DNA from 2 places in the Streptomyces sp. NPDC031210 genome. Region 1 is predicted to be linked to the other one. Evidence: riboswitches for the same ligand, from Rfam matches in the RefSeq annotation. Region 1 holds a riboswitch; the other holds the start of a gene.
The links. Region 1 has a riboswitch for cobalamin ahead of ACZ45Z_RS09780 (ribonucleoside-diphosphate reductase subunit alpha). Riboswitches for the same ligand answer to the same signal wherever they lie in the genome.
Positions count from the first base shown of each region.

Region 2: another riboswitch for cobalamin. It lies ahead of nicT (Nickel transporter NicT); the one in region 1 lies ahead of ACZ45Z_RS09780 (ribonucleoside-diphosphate reductase subunit alpha).

Region 1 is NZ_JBVIHH010000004.1:56,487-63,524, reverse strand. It holds gene ACZ45Z_RS09780 (ribonucleoside-diphosphate reductase subunit alpha) at 1-1,821, opposite strand, end outside; cobalamin riboswitch at 1,977-2,119, opposite strand; gene ACZ45Z_RS09775 (Uma2 family endonuclease) at 2,254-2,841, shown strand; gene mctP (monocarboxylate uptake permease MctP) at 2,940-4,508, opposite strand; gene ACZ45Z_RS09765 (DUF3311 domain-containing protein) at 4,631-4,891, opposite strand; gene ACZ45Z_RS09760 (GntR family transcriptional regulator) at 5,137-5,898, opposite strand; gene ACZ45Z_RS09755 (extracellular solute-binding protein) at 6,139-7,038, shown strand, end outside.
Region 2 is NZ_JBVIHH010000002.1:677,041-684,078, forward strand. It holds gene ACZ45Z_RS06705 (hypothetical protein) at 1-1,362, opposite strand, end outside; tRNA gene ACZ45Z_RS06710 (tRNA-Val) at 1,505-1,576, shown strand; partial or broken gene ACZ45Z_RS06715 (ATP-binding protein) at 1,969-3,068, shown strand; tRNA gene ACZ45Z_RS06720 (tRNA-OTHER) at 3,143-3,236, shown strand; gene nicT (Nickel transporter NicT) at 3,456-4,577, opposite strand; cobalamin riboswitch at 4,609-4,823, opposite strand; gene ACZ45Z_RS06730 (alpha/beta fold hydrolase) at 4,898-5,746, opposite strand; gene ACZ45Z_RS06735 (MarR family winged helix-turn-helix transcriptional regulator) at 5,743-6,372, opposite strand; gene ACZ45Z_RS06740 (hypothetical protein) at 6,705-7,038, shown strand, end outside.

The sequences.
Region 1 (7,038 bases):
GCGGTCCGCCCAGCGGGGCTCGGCGTCGGGGTAGTGGTCGGGGTGCAGCACGCCGCGGGCGGTGCGCGTCGCGGACCACGCCGGGTGCGGGCCGTGCCGCTCGGCCAGGTCCGCGGACGCCTCGTAGGCGGCGAGCATGATCCGCTCGGAGATCCGCGTCGACAGCTCCCGCGCCGCTTCCGAGTCGAAGGGCAGGCGCAGCCGGAAGAACACGTCCTGAAGACCCATCAGACCCAGACCCACCGGCCGCCAGCGGGAGTTGGACCGCCCGGCCTGCTCGGTCGGGTAGAAGTTGATGTCCACCACGCGGTCGAGGAAGGTGACGGCGGTGCGGACCGTGGCGTCGAGCCGCTCCCAGTCCATCTCGCCGTTGTCACCGAGGTGCGCGGCGAGGTTCACCGATCCCAGGTTGCACACGGCCGTCTCGCCGTCGTCCGTCACCTCCAGGATCTCGGTGCACAGGTTCGAGGAGTGGACGACGTTGCCGGGCTCGGCGGTCTGGTTGGCGGTGCGGTTGGCGGCGTCCTTGAACGTCATCCAGCCGTTGCCGGTCTGCGCCAACGTGCGCATCATCCGCGAGTACAGCACCCGCGCCGGGATCTGCTTGAGCGCCCGGCCGTCGGCCTCGGCCGCGCGGTAGGCGGCGTCGAACTCCGCGCCCCACAGGTCCACCAGCTCGGGCGTGTCGGACGGCGAGAACAGCGACCAGTCGGCGTCCGCCTCGACGCGGCGCATGAACTCGTCCGGGATCCAGTGCGCCAGGTTCAGGTTGTGCGTGCGGCGCGCCTCCTCGCCGGTGTTGTCGCGCAGCTCCAGGAACTCCTCGATGTCGGCGTGCCAGGTCTCCAGGTAGACGCAGGCGGCGCCCTTGCGCCGGCCGCCCTGGTTGACCGCCGCGACCGAGGCGTCCAGCGTGCGCAGGAACGGCACGATGCCGTTGGAGTGACCGTTGGTGCCCCGGATCAGCGACCCCCGTGCGCGGATCCGGGAGTAGGACAGGCCGATGCCGCCGGCGTGCTTCGACAGGCGGGCGACCTGGTGGTAGCGGTCGTAGATGGAGTCCAGTTCGTCCAGCGGGGAGTCCAGCAGATAGCAGGAGGACATCTGCGGGTGGCGGGTGCCGGAGTTGAACAGGGTGGGGGAGGAGGGGAGGTAGGACAGCGTGCTGGTGAGGCGGTACAGCTCGGCGACGTCCTCCAGCGCGGCGGCCGAATCGTTCTCGGCCAGCCCGCAGGCCACGCGCAGCAGGAAGTGCTGCGGGGTCTCGATGACCTGACGGGTCATCGGGTGCCGGAGCAGGTAGCGGGAGTGCAGGGTGCGCAGCCCGAAGTAGCCGAAGCGGTCGTCGGCGCCGTCGGCCAGGGCGGTGTCGACCAGCGCGTCCAGGCGGGCGGCGTGGGTCCGTACGAACGCGGCGGTCTCGTCCGCGATGAGGCCCTCGCGGTGGCCGGTGGCGACGGAGGCCGAGAAGGCGACCGCCCCCTGTCCGGCCGCCTCCTCGGCGATGGCGAGGGTGAGCAGGCGCGCCGCGAGCTTCGAATACTGCGGCTCGTCGCCGATCAGACCCGCGGCGGCGTCGATGGCCAGCGACCGCAACTCGGCCTCGTCGGAGCCGGCGTGCCGGCCCCGCAGGGCGGCGGCGGCCACCTTGCCGGGGTCGGTCGCCGTCAGGTCCTCGGTCAGATCGGTCAGGGTGCGCAGCAAGGCGACGCCCGGCCCGTCCTCACCGCGTCCGGTCCGGCCGGCGGGGGCACTGTGCGCGGCCACCGCGGGCTGTCCGACCTCGGCGTCTGACGCGGGCTCCGTTGGCGCGATGGTCACGTGGTGCTCTCCCTCACTCGGCGGGGGCCTGGAGGGCGGGGCGCGACGGGCGCGCGCGGGCATGCGGCACCCCGTTCCGGGATGCGCGAACCACCGCGCGGCGTCCACCGGCCCAACCCGCGAGGCCCGGACGTATCGACGTCCGCACCGATGGCGGTGCGGGCGTACCGTCGGCAGGTCCTCGGACTTCACGGGCGCGCGAGAGGGTGGCACAGCCACCCGGGCGCGCTCATACACCGTTGCGGGACAGTTCCGGATTCGCACCGGATTCCCCTGCGGCGACAGCGAGCACGAGCATACATGTGGGGGTGCCCAGGCGCGTGCACCCCCACATCTAGTGAGTCGTGAGTGATCGGGCGGTGTCTGTCAGTGCCCTCGGCTATCGTCGTTTCTACGTTTCTTGCTCCGCTGATGACAGAGGGAGAAGGCTTCATGACCGCGCTTGCCGACCGGCCGCACATCATGCTCACCGAGCACTTCGAAGAGGCCGCCCGGATACTCGCCCGTTTGGAGGAGGGCGCGCGGTTGGAACTCATCGACGGGAAGGTCAGGAGCAAGCCCATGCCGGACGCGGACCACGCGCTGATCATCGAGTGGCTGACGCGTATCTGCATCCAGTCGCGCCCGGAACTGTGGCTCTATCCGGACCAAGGGCTCAGGGTGCAGTCCTACCGGCGCGGCCGCGCCCGCCCGGACGGCGCTCTTGTTCACAGCGGCGTGATCGCAGGCCAGGGCGAATGGGTTGACCCGGACCCGGTGTTGATGGTCGTCGAAGTCACCTCATACGACTCGGACACCGAGCAGCGTGACCGCGTGGAGAAGCCCCGTGCTTATGCGGAAACTGGCATTCCGGTCTACCTGTTGATCGACCGTGACACGTGTCAGGTGTCGGTCTACAGCGAGCCGGACGGCGCCCGCTACGAGAACGTTCACACGGTGCCGTACGGCAAGACCCTCCACCTCCCGGACCCGGTGGGCATCACGGTCGAAACCGAGCCGTTGAAGGACTGGGTGAACTGACGCGCGCAGGCGGTCCGGTCGCGCCACGACAGGCGAACGGGCCGCCGCATCCCCCAAGGGGGCGCGACGGCCCGTAGGCGCCGGAGCGGGTGGCCGGGTCAGTGGCCGGCCGGGGCGCCCGCCGTGGCGGGGGGCAGTTCGGGGCTGACGCCCTTGTCGCCGGCGTCCGCGGTGTAGTCGCCGGGGCTGGTCTCGTCGACGCCGTCCGGGGCCTTCACGGCCTTCAGGGCGAAGGTCAGCACCACCGTCACCACCACGTTCAGCACGAACGCGGTCAGGCCGATGTAGCCGATCTCCCCGATGCCGGGGATCTCCTTGCTGTTGCCGCCGAAGTGGGCCTGGGTGGGACTGGCCACGCCGTACGCCGCGAGCGTGCCGTAGAGCATGCCCACCGCCCAGCCGGTCAGCAGCGCCCAGCGGTGGAACCAGCGGGTGAACAGACCGCCGACCAGCGAGGGCATGGTCTGCAGGATCCAGATGCCGCCCAGCAACTGGAAGTTGATGGCCACGGTCTTGTCCATGGTCAGGACGAAGACCAGCGCGCCGACCTTCACCAGCAGCGAGACGAGCTTGGCGACCTTGTGCTCCTGCGCCGGGGTGGCGTCGGGCTTGAGGAAGTCCTTGTAGACGTTGCGGGTGAAGAGGTTGGCCGCGGCGATCGACATGATGGCCGCGGGCACCAGCGCGCCGATGCCGATCGCGGCGAACGCGACGCCGGAGAACCAGCTCGGGAACATGTCCTCGAACAACTGCGGGATCGCGAGCTGCGGATTGCCCTGGATGTCCGTACCGGCCTTGATCGCCATGAAGCCGAGCAGCGCCAGCAGACCCAGCATCAGGGAGTACAGCGGCAGGATCGTGGTGTTGCGGCGGATCACGTTGCGACTGCGCGAGGACAGCGTCGCGGTGATGGAGTGCGGGTACATGAACAGCGCCAGCGCGGAGCCGAGCGCCAGCGTGGCGTACGCCCACTGCCCGTCCGGTCCGGTCACGAGCGCACCGCGCGGCTTCCCGGTCGGGCCGGGCTCCGCGAACGCCTTCCCGGCCGCGTCGAAGATCGCGTCGAAGCCGCCGAGCTTGATCGGGATGTAGATGATCGCCACCGCGATGACGAGGTAGATCAACCCGTCCTTGACGAAGGCGATCAGCGCGGGCGCCCGCAGCCCCGAGGAGTAGGTGTACGCGGCGAGCACGGCGAACGCGATCAGCAGCGGGAGGTCCTTGACGAACCAGTGGGTGTTCTCGCCGCCGCCGATCCCCAGCACGTCCAGGACGGCCTGGATGCCGACGAGTTGGAGCGCGATGTAGGGCATGGTCGCCAGGATGCCGGTGAGCGCCACGGCCAGCGACAGGCCCTTGGAGCCGAAGCGGCCGCGCACGAAGTCGGAGGTGGTGACGTAGCCGTGCTTGTGCGACACCGACCACAGCCGGGGCAGGAAGGTGAAGATGAGCGGGTAGACGAGGATGGTGTACGGCACGGCGAAGAAGCCGGCCGCACCCGCCGCGTAGATCGCCGCCGGGACCGCCACGAAGGTGTACGCGGTGTAGAGGTCGCCGCCCAGCAGGAACCACGTCACCCAGGTGCCGAAGCTGCGGCCGCCCAGGCCCCATTCGTCGAGGTTGGCGGATTCGTCGGCCTTGCGCCAGCGGGCGGCCAGGAAGCCCATGACCGTCACGGCCAGGAAGAAGAACACGAAGACGGCCAGCGCGATGCCGTTGACGCCATCCGTGGCGGAGGCCGCGAGGTGGGCCGGGTGGGGAGTGGTGACCGGTGCGGTCGTCGCGAACGTCACTTGGCCGCACCGCCCTTGCGGGCGCGGCGCTCACGCTGCACGAGCCTGTAGGCGATCATCGTCAGCACGGTCGAGATCAGCACCCAGAGCATCTGGTACCAGTAGAAGAACGGGATGCCGCCGAGCGTCGGCTCGGTCCTGGCGTACGAACTCACCCACAGCATCGCGACGAACGGAGCGACCAGGCACAACGCGGCCACCACCCGGGTGGGGGTGACGATCTGTCTGCTGTCCGGTGATTCGGCTGGCTCTGGCATGGGCGATGCTCCGTCCTGGCGAACTCCTGTGCAATCGGCTGGAAATCTATGGCAGGGCCGTGGCACGCGTCACTAGCTGTCCGCATATCGGTACGAAGTTTCGGCGGTTCGTACGGAAACCGGACGGCGGGCGTTTCGCGACCGGCCCAACCGGCCCGCGGGACACGGAATCGGGCGTCCCGGGTGCGCGCCGCCCCGCCCCGCGCGGCGTTTCGGCCAGGCGGGGCGGGGCGGGAGGAGTCGGGTCAGTCCGTAGGGCGCTGGAGCCGCGCCACGAACTTGTAGCGGTCGCCGCGGTACACCGAGCGCACCCACTCGACCGGGTCGCCCTGGGCGTCGAGGGAGTGCCGGGAGAGCATCAGCATCGGCAGGCCGACGTCGGTGCCCAGCAGCCCGGCCTCGCGCGGGGTGGCGAGGGAGGTCTCGATGGTCTCCTCGGCCTCCGCGAGGCGGACGTCGTAGACCTCGGCCAGCGCGGTGTACAGCGAGGTGTACTTGACGAGATTGCGGCGCAGCGCCGGGAACCGCTTGGCCGACAGGTGGGTGGTCTCGATGGCCATCGGCTCGCCGCTGGCCAGCCGCAGCCGCTCGATGCGCAGGACCCGGCCGCCGGCGGTGATGTCCAGCAGTCCGGCCAGCCGGTCGTCGGCGGTGACGTAGCCGATGTCCAGGAGCTGCGAGGTCGGCTCCAGGCCCTGGGCGCGCATGTCCTCGGTATAGGAGGTCAGTTGCAGAGCCTGGGAGACCTTGGGCTTGGCGACAAAGGTGCCCTTGCCCTGGATGCGCTCCAGGCGGCCCTCGACGACCAGCTCCTGGAGGGCCTGACGCACCGTCGTGCGCGAGGTGTCGAACTCCGCCGCCAGGGTGCGCTCGGGCGGCACCGGGGTGCCGGGCGGCAGGGTCTCGGTGATCTCCAGCAAGTGCCGCTTGAGGCGGTAGTACTTGGGCACCCGGGCGGTGCGCGTGGCGCTGCCGCCGTTTTCGGCGCTGCCTCCTTCGGTGTCCATGACCCGCCTCTCCGACTCCTGTCGCGCTGCCGTCACCGGCTCCTCCGTACGTAGCGGCTCACATCGTGGCACGGGAGGGATCCCCGTGCCCCTCGCAGGTCCCGGCCCGCCAGATGTCGGTCCGGTAACGGAGCCGACAGCGACTCTTATACACCCTTGACACCCCAAAAGGTCTAGGCCAAGCTGCGGGCACTGGTCTAAACCATTAAAGACCACACCCGGCCTTTAGGGGAGAGCGCAATGAAGCGTGGGCTCATAGCAGCGACGGCAGTCGCGGGAATGCTGGTGAGTGTCGCTGCCTGTGGGTCCAGCGACGGCAAGAAGGCGGGCGCGAATGGCTTCAAGGGCCAGAAGCTGACCGTCTGGGTGATGAGCGGATCGAATCCGGCGCAGTGGACCAAGCAGGTCTCCGAGCAGTTCAAGAAGAAGACCGGCGCCACGGTCGAATTCAAGTCCCAGCAGTGGAACGGCATCCAGCAGAAGCTGACCACCGCCCTTTCCGAGGACACCCCGCCCGACGTCGTCGAAATCGGCAACACGCAGACCGCCGCCTACGCCAAGGCCGGCGCCCTGGCCGACCTCGGCGACCTCAAGAAGGAAATCGGCGCCGACTGGAACGCCTCCTTCAACAAGGCGGCCATGGCGGACGGGAAGCAGTACGCGCTGCCGTGGTACGCCGGCAACCGCGTGGTGATGTACAACAAGAAGATCTGGGCCGACGCGGGCCTGAAGGAACTCCCCAAGACCCGCAACGAGCTGTTCCGGGCCTTCGACACCATCAAGAAGAAGACCGACGCCGAACCGCTCTACCTCCCCGGCCAGAACTGGTACTTCTTCGACGGCCTGACCATCGGCACCGGCGCCGACCTGGTGAAGAAGAGCGGCGGAAAATGGGTCTCCAACCTCGGCGACCCCAAGGTCTCCAAGGCCATGGACATCTACCAGCAGTACCAGGCGTTCAGCACCGCCCCGAAGAACAAGGACGAGGCCCAGCCGCAACAGGCCGAAATCTTCGCCAAGGGGAAGACCGGCGCCCTCATCGCCATGGGCTACGAAGCCGCCACCGCCGTCAAAGCCAACCCGAAAATCAAGGACGACATCGGCTTCTTCACCATTCCCGGTGAAACCGCCGACAAGCCC
Region 2 (7,038 bases), on a different contig from region 1:
CCGCGCCTCCCGGATCTCCTGCACCACCCGGGCCGCCGTCTGCCGGACCGCCTCCATCTCCGTCAGGAAGTGCCACCAGTCCGGATGCCGCCCCTCCAGGCCCGCCACCGCGCGGTCCAGCCGCGCCACCGCCTCGTCCAGGGGCCCGGCGTGACGCGGATCGGGCGTGCTGCGCCCGGCCATCGCCAACCGCTGCGCGTCCCGCACGGCGAAACGGGTCCGGTCGACCTCCTTCTGCCGGTCGAACGACACGGAATCGAGCCGCTGCAGACGGTCACCGGCGGCCGACACCGCCTCATCGGTGGTGTTCAGCAGCGCCCGCACCGTCGCCAGACGGCTCGTGGCATCCGCCCAGCGCTGCTCGTCCCGGGCCTGCTGAGCCTCGCGCAACTTGGTTTCCGCCTGCTGGACGGACCGCGCGGCCTCGTCCGGCACGTGCTGAAGGTCCTGCCAGCACGCCGCGCTGTAACGCCGCCGCAGCTCACTGAGCACCGGGTCGACCTTCGCGGCACGGGTCGTGATCGCCTGGGCGCGCGTCCGCAGCGACACCAGCCGCTTGTCGATCTCCGCCGCCGTCTCCGGCAGCCGCTCGGCCTCGCGCCGTATGTCCTCGGCCTTGCGCAGCACCTCGTCGGCCCGCCGGATCGTCTCCTGTACGCCGTGCTGCCCGGCACCCTGATTGAGCTTGGTCAGCTCCGGCCCGAGCGCCGCCAGCCGAGCCGCGAGATCGTCGGCCTTCAGCCCGCGCGCCCGTACGGCGTCGAGCGCGTTGCTCGCCGCCAGCAGCATCTGACGAGCCCGCTCCACCGCCGGTGCCAGCCGCTCCAACTGGCTCTCCGCGCTCCGCAGCAACGGCCCCAGCCCCTGCGCGAAGCGGTCGAGCTCTCGCTTGACGCCCTCCAGCTCATCCTTGGCCCGCGTGAGATCCGACCGCGCCCGGGATGCCGCGGCGGCGTCCAGGTCGTCCCGGTCCAGATCATGGGAGTCGACGGCGGTGATATACGTCTGGCTGACCTCGTCGATCCGCCGGCCGAACCCCTCGTACTCCTCCGCGGCCCGCCGCGCGGACGGCGAACTGTCGACCGCCGTGATCGTCTCGATCGAGATCCGCAGATCCCGCTGCGCGGTGTCCAACTCGTAGAACGCCGCGGCCGCGGCATCCTTCGCCACCTGCGCGTCGGCCCGCTGCCCCTCCCCACGCCCGAACCATCGCCGCGTCCCCCCACCCGCGAACGCCATCGGCACCATCGCCACCACCAACGGCAACGGCAGCAACACGAGCGCCATCACATCCCGGACCGGTCCCCCAGGGGGGCGACGGCGTGCTCGCTGCTCGTGCGGCTGCCTGTGTGTCGCCGTCACATCCCTCTCCCGATCGGATCGCCCCAGAACCGACTGTCATTCTCCCACCTGGGAGAAACGAACACACCGGCCGGTAAGTTCGCACTTCGCGCACTCGTTTGCAGTTCAGCCCCGGTGGCAAGGTAGTCTGTCGACTCGTCCAGGGCGCATAGCTCAGCGGTAGAGCGCTGCTCTTACAAAGCAGATGTCGGCGGTTCAAATCCGTCTGTGCCCACCCTTCCCGCCAGCGTGAATGGCGGCGAAAGCCCAGGTCAGGGAGTTCCTCGGCCTGGGCTTTCCCTTTGCGGTCCCCCTGTGAGCACGGTCTCCAACCTTCTGCGTACGGTCTGAACGCCGGTCCCCGTCTCCCAAATATCTCCCAGGGCTGTCCGCGTAACTGCACGTCAGGTGCCCAATAGCAGTGAGCCCCCTCCCGCGAACGGGAGGGGGCTCTGAGCGCCGGGTAGCAATGAAGGTGGCGCCTCCAGCTACCACCCGGCGCACCGTGCGGGCCACCGCAATGCGGGTGCCCGGATCATGGGAACTTACATTCGATTCGCCATGCAATCACTCGTCGGGTGACCCGAGTCTCAAAGATCGAGGAATGTGCCTTCCAAGGTACAGAGCGCCTCCGCCCTGCCCACCGATGCACCCAGCGTGGTCGTCCTCGACGAGATGCCTTACCTCGTACGCGAGGACCCCAGCTTCGAGGGCGCACTGCAGAAGGCGTTCGACCGGACCTTGTCCAAGCTGCCCGTGCTGCTCATCCTCGTCGGCTCTGACATCGCCATGATGGAGAAGCTCAACACCTACGGACGGCCCTTTTACCAGCGCGGCACCGAGATGGTCGTTCCCCCGCTCACCCCTCGCGACGTTGCCACCACGCTCGACCTGCCTCCGGCCGACGCCTTCGACGCCTATCTGATCTCTGGCGGACTCCCCCTGATCCTGGAGGAATGGCCGCACGGCGCCGGCCTCTGGGACTACCTGCAGCAGGCCCTGCGCAAGCCCACCTCGGCCCTGCTCGTCAGCGGCGAGCGCGCCCTCGCCGCCGAATTCCCCACCGAGGCGCAGGCCCGCACCGTGCTCGGTGTCATCGGCCACGGCGAACGTACCTTCACCCTCATCGGCCGGGCAGCCGGTGACCTCAACCCCGGCTCCGTAAAACGCTCCCTGGAGCTGCTCACCACACGCCGCATGGTCGCAGCCGATCTGCCCCTGTCCACCAAGCCCAGCCGCGAGACCCGCTACCGCATCGACGACCCCTACCTGCGCTTCTGGCTCTCCTTCATCGGACCCGGCATCCCCGCCGTCGAACGCGGGCGGGGCGACCGCGTCCTCGACTCCATCCGCACCAGTTGGACATCCTGGCGCGGCCGGGCCATCGAACCCGTCATCCGCGAAGCCCTCTGGCGCCTGGCCGACGACCGGCTCCCGGAAGGCACCAACGTTGTCGGCGGCTACTGGACCCGCACCAACGACCCGGAGATCGACCTCATCGGCGCGGATTGCTCGCCCATCGCCAAGAACATCACCTTCGCTGGGTCAATCAAATGGCTGGAGAACAAGCCCTTCGACCACCGCGACCTCTCCCGGCTCATCACCCACCGCTCCCAACTCCCCGGCGCCGACGATGACACCCCCCTGCTCGCCGTCACCCGCAGCGGTGGGACAGTCAACGGGATCCTCACCTCCTCCCCGAGGACCTCCTCGCAGCCTGGGCCTGATACGCGAGCAGCCGTGCGCGAGTCAGTGCATCCCTATCCGGGGGCGGGTGGGGGACAGAATGCGGCTTTGGCCTGGGCGAACGGTGACATCGTGATTCTCCAGTCGAGCCATGGTGATTAACAGCTCTTGCAAAGCAGATGTCGGCGGTTCAAGTCCGTCTTTGCCCCCGTTGCCCCAGCACGCAAAAGACCCTGTAGCGATCAAGGCGCGGGGTCTTTTCGCGGTCGGGTGGTTTTGGAGATCGACTTCTTGGTGATCGGTGATCGGTGACCGATGAGTCGGGGGCCGTGCGGGGAGCGTGTGCGCTCAGGGTGTCGTCGAGGGCTCTTCGACGTGGGGACGGCTCGACGGGCGGGCCGTGAGGTATGGGCTGGGGTTCCACCGGTTTACGGTTCGCTCGGGCCGGTGCGGGCCGACCAGCGTTTTTCGACGTTGGCCAGGTGCCAGTAGGTGAGGGCCGCGGCCCAGACGATTACGAAGAGGCCGACGATGACGAAGCCGACGTTGTCGAGGTCGAGGGCGGAAATCCAGGTGGTCAGCGGGTCGTTGAGGGCGAGCTTGTCGTGCAGGACGGTTACCAGCTCGATGGTGCCGATGAAGAAGGCGACGGCGATCGACAGGCCGGTGATGGTGAGGTTGTAGAAGACCTTCCGCACCGGGTTGGAGAACGCCCACTGGTAGGCGAAGTTCATGAACGTGCCGTCGAGGGTGTCGAAGAGGCTCATTCCGGCGGCGAACAGCAGGGGCAGGCACAGGACGGCGTACCAGGGGAGGCCGGCCGCGGCGCCGCTGCCCGCCATCACCATCAGCGTCACTTCGGTGGCGGTGTCGAAACCGAGCCCGAAGAGAAAGCCGAGCGGGAACATCTGGCCGGGACGGGAGATCGACCGGGTGAACCGTCCCAGGACGCGGTTCATGAAGCCGCGGGAGTCGAGTTGCTGCTCCAGCTCGCTCTCGTCGAAGCGGCCGTCGCGCATGCCGCGGAAGACCCGCCAGATGCCGGCCAGGGCGACGAGGTTGAGCGCGGCGATGAGGTAGAGGAACGTACCGGAGACGGTCGTGCCGACCGTGCCCAGAATTTGGTGGGTGCGTGAGGAGTCGTTGAGCAGCGTGCCGGCGAGTTGGGCCCCGCCCGCCACCAGCGCGGCCATCACCACGACGACGCTGGAGTGGCCGAGGGCGAACCAGAAACCCACCGAGATGGGTCGCTTGCCGTCGGCCATCAGCTTGCGGGTGGTGTTGTCGATCGCGGCGATGTGGTCGGCGTCGAAGGCGTGCCGCATGCCGAGGGTGTACGCGGTGACGCCGAGCCCGACGCCGAACGCCTGGGTTCCCACGGCGTAGTGGCCCGGGACGACGAGGAGGAAGAGCACGCCGAAGGCGACGACGTGCAGGCCGGCTATGACGGCCATCAGGCCGGCGGTACGGACGGTGTCCTGCCGGCGCCAGCGGAACGGCGTGGCCGCCGTGGGGGCAGGGACGGTTCGGGTATCGGTGGGCAGGGCCATCCGGCGGTCACGCTCCAGCACCTCGTGGATCAGTTCGTGAGATGCCGTGGCCGGTCTCCTGGCTTACGGGTGGCCGCGTCCGGCCCGCCTTCCCGGCCGCGGGCTGCGGTCAGTGGCGCCGTACGCGCGCCGTGCGCATACGGAGAAGGGCCGGAAACTCCCCGATCACAGTGGCGAGGGCCGCTCCGGCCTGGGACCCAAGGTCCGTCACCGGTCTTCCCGAACACCACGGCCCGACCACTCTAGCTGGCAAGGGGGAGAGGGAGGGGGAGAGGGAGAGGGCAGGGGCGCAGGTGGGAGGGCTGCGGGGGCGGGGCGGGTCAGTAGGGCAGGGACGACAGGAAGGTGTGGAGTTCCTGGTCGAAGTGGGCGGTGTTCTCCAGATTGACCATGTGGGCGGCGCCCGGTATGCGGACTCTTCGGGCGCCCGGGACGGCGAGTGCGAGGGCGTGGGCGTTGGCGGATATGTCGCTGCTGTCGAGGTCGCCGTCGAAGACGACGGTCGGTACCCGTATTTCGCCGAGACGGGAGGCCGCGCCCACCTCCAGCGGAATTCCGGTGCCCCGGTCGTCGGCGTGGACTTCGACGTTGGCCTCGGCGGAGGCGCGCAGGCGCTCGCGCAACCCCGGGTGGACGGCGGAAGGTTCGCGGTGCGGTCCGTCCACCCACATGCGCAGGAAATGCTCGACGTAGCGCTCGACGCCGTCCGGAGCCCCGATCGCCGCTACCTGTTCCTTGATGTGCGCCAGGAGGAACGGGTCGGTGAAGGCGCGACCGCTGATGCCCGGTGAGGCCAGTGCGAGAGCCGTGACCCGGTCCGGGTGGGCCAGGGCCGTGTCGAGTGCGACGCGTGCGCCGTGGGAGAGGCCGACGAGGACGGCGCTGGGGACGTCGAGAGCGTCGAGGAGGGCCACGAGGTCGTCGTGGGGGGAGTAGTCCCCGGCGACCGTGGAGGAGAGGCCGTGACCGCGAGCGTCGTAACGGATCGCGCGCAGGCCGGAGTTCACGAGCCAGGCGAACTGTTCGTCCCACATGTGCTGGTCGAGCATGCCACCGTGCAGCAGGACCACGGCGGGACCCGAACCGGCCGTTTCGTAGAACAGCTCGCCGTCTTCGACCGGCACGATGCCGTTGTCGATTTCGGACCAGGCGCTGAAACCGTGGGTCATTCTGCGTGCCGTCCTTGGTGTGGCGGGTAGGGCGGGTGTGAGGAGCGTGGGGGGTGTGGTGGAGCGGGGGGTGGGGCGGGCGGGGTGTCTGGGGTGTCCGTACTGTCGGCTTCCTCCGGGGGAACGCGTGAGCCGTTCGCCAGGTGCCGGAACTCCTCGCCCAGCCTGTCGAGTACGCGCACGGCGGTGCTGACGTCCTCGGCGGTGAGATCGGCCAGGCCGCGCCGCAGCTCCGCGGCCTCCCACTCCTGTATCCCGCGCACCACCTCGCCGCCCTCGGCGGTCAGCCGGATCAGGGAGGAGCGGCGGTGTGCCGGATTCGGCGCCGTGACGACCAGGCCGAGCTCCGCCGCGTGATTCACCCAGCGCTGCACCGGCTGCCGGTCGAGACCCAGGCTCCTGGCCAACTGCGGGACGGTGCGGGGGCCTTCGGCGCGCAGCGCGTCCAGCAGGGCGTGTTCACCGGCGGTCATGCCCGTGCCCGCCAGCTCGCGCTCCACCGCGCGCACGACCGTGCGGTGGAGGGGCCACAGGCGGCGGATGACGCCGTACAGAAGGTCTTCGGTGGGGGCTTGGCCGTTCCCGCCATCCGCATCCGCATCCGCATCCGTCTCAACGACACTCATGGTGTCAGAATGACATCGATGATGTCGTTTGGGAAGGGGGTTTGGGTGGGCATTGGTTGAGTTGGGGTGGGGTTGCGGCGGTGGAGTGCGGTGGGGTTGGGATGAGTTGGGGGTGGGAGTGTTCGGCGCGTTGGGCGGTGGGTGGTGGGGGTTGGGCTTGAGTTGGTTCTGAGGTGGGGGATTGACGGGGGGTGAGGTGAGGAGGGTTGAGGGGATGGAGGGTGATATCAGGTTAATGGTGTGGTTTTGGTCGGTAGGGTCTGCTTCGGTGGTTGGGAGGGGAGTGGGACGGTGTGTCGGGTACGGGTGGGAGGACGGGTGGTGTGGGACGGATGAGAGTTGGGCTTTTGCGGGCGGTGGGGGTTGGTACGGCGGTCTACGGGGTCGCGGTGACCGTGTGGCCCGACTTGTTGGCTCGGCCGTCGGGGCTGGTGAATGAGGAGGGGCGCAGTGAGCGGGACACCCGGATCTCGCTGCGGCCGCTCGCTTGGCGGGACGCGGCGAGTGGGCTCGCGTTGGTGCTGGCGCCTGACGGGCCCGCGCTGCGGACCGCCGCGTATGTGCGTCTCGCGGCGGACTTCGGCGATGCCGTGCTCCTCGGCATGACGCTGCCCGATCGCGACCGGAAGGCGAAGGCGGTCGCGGTGTCGGTGGGGTGGGGCGCGC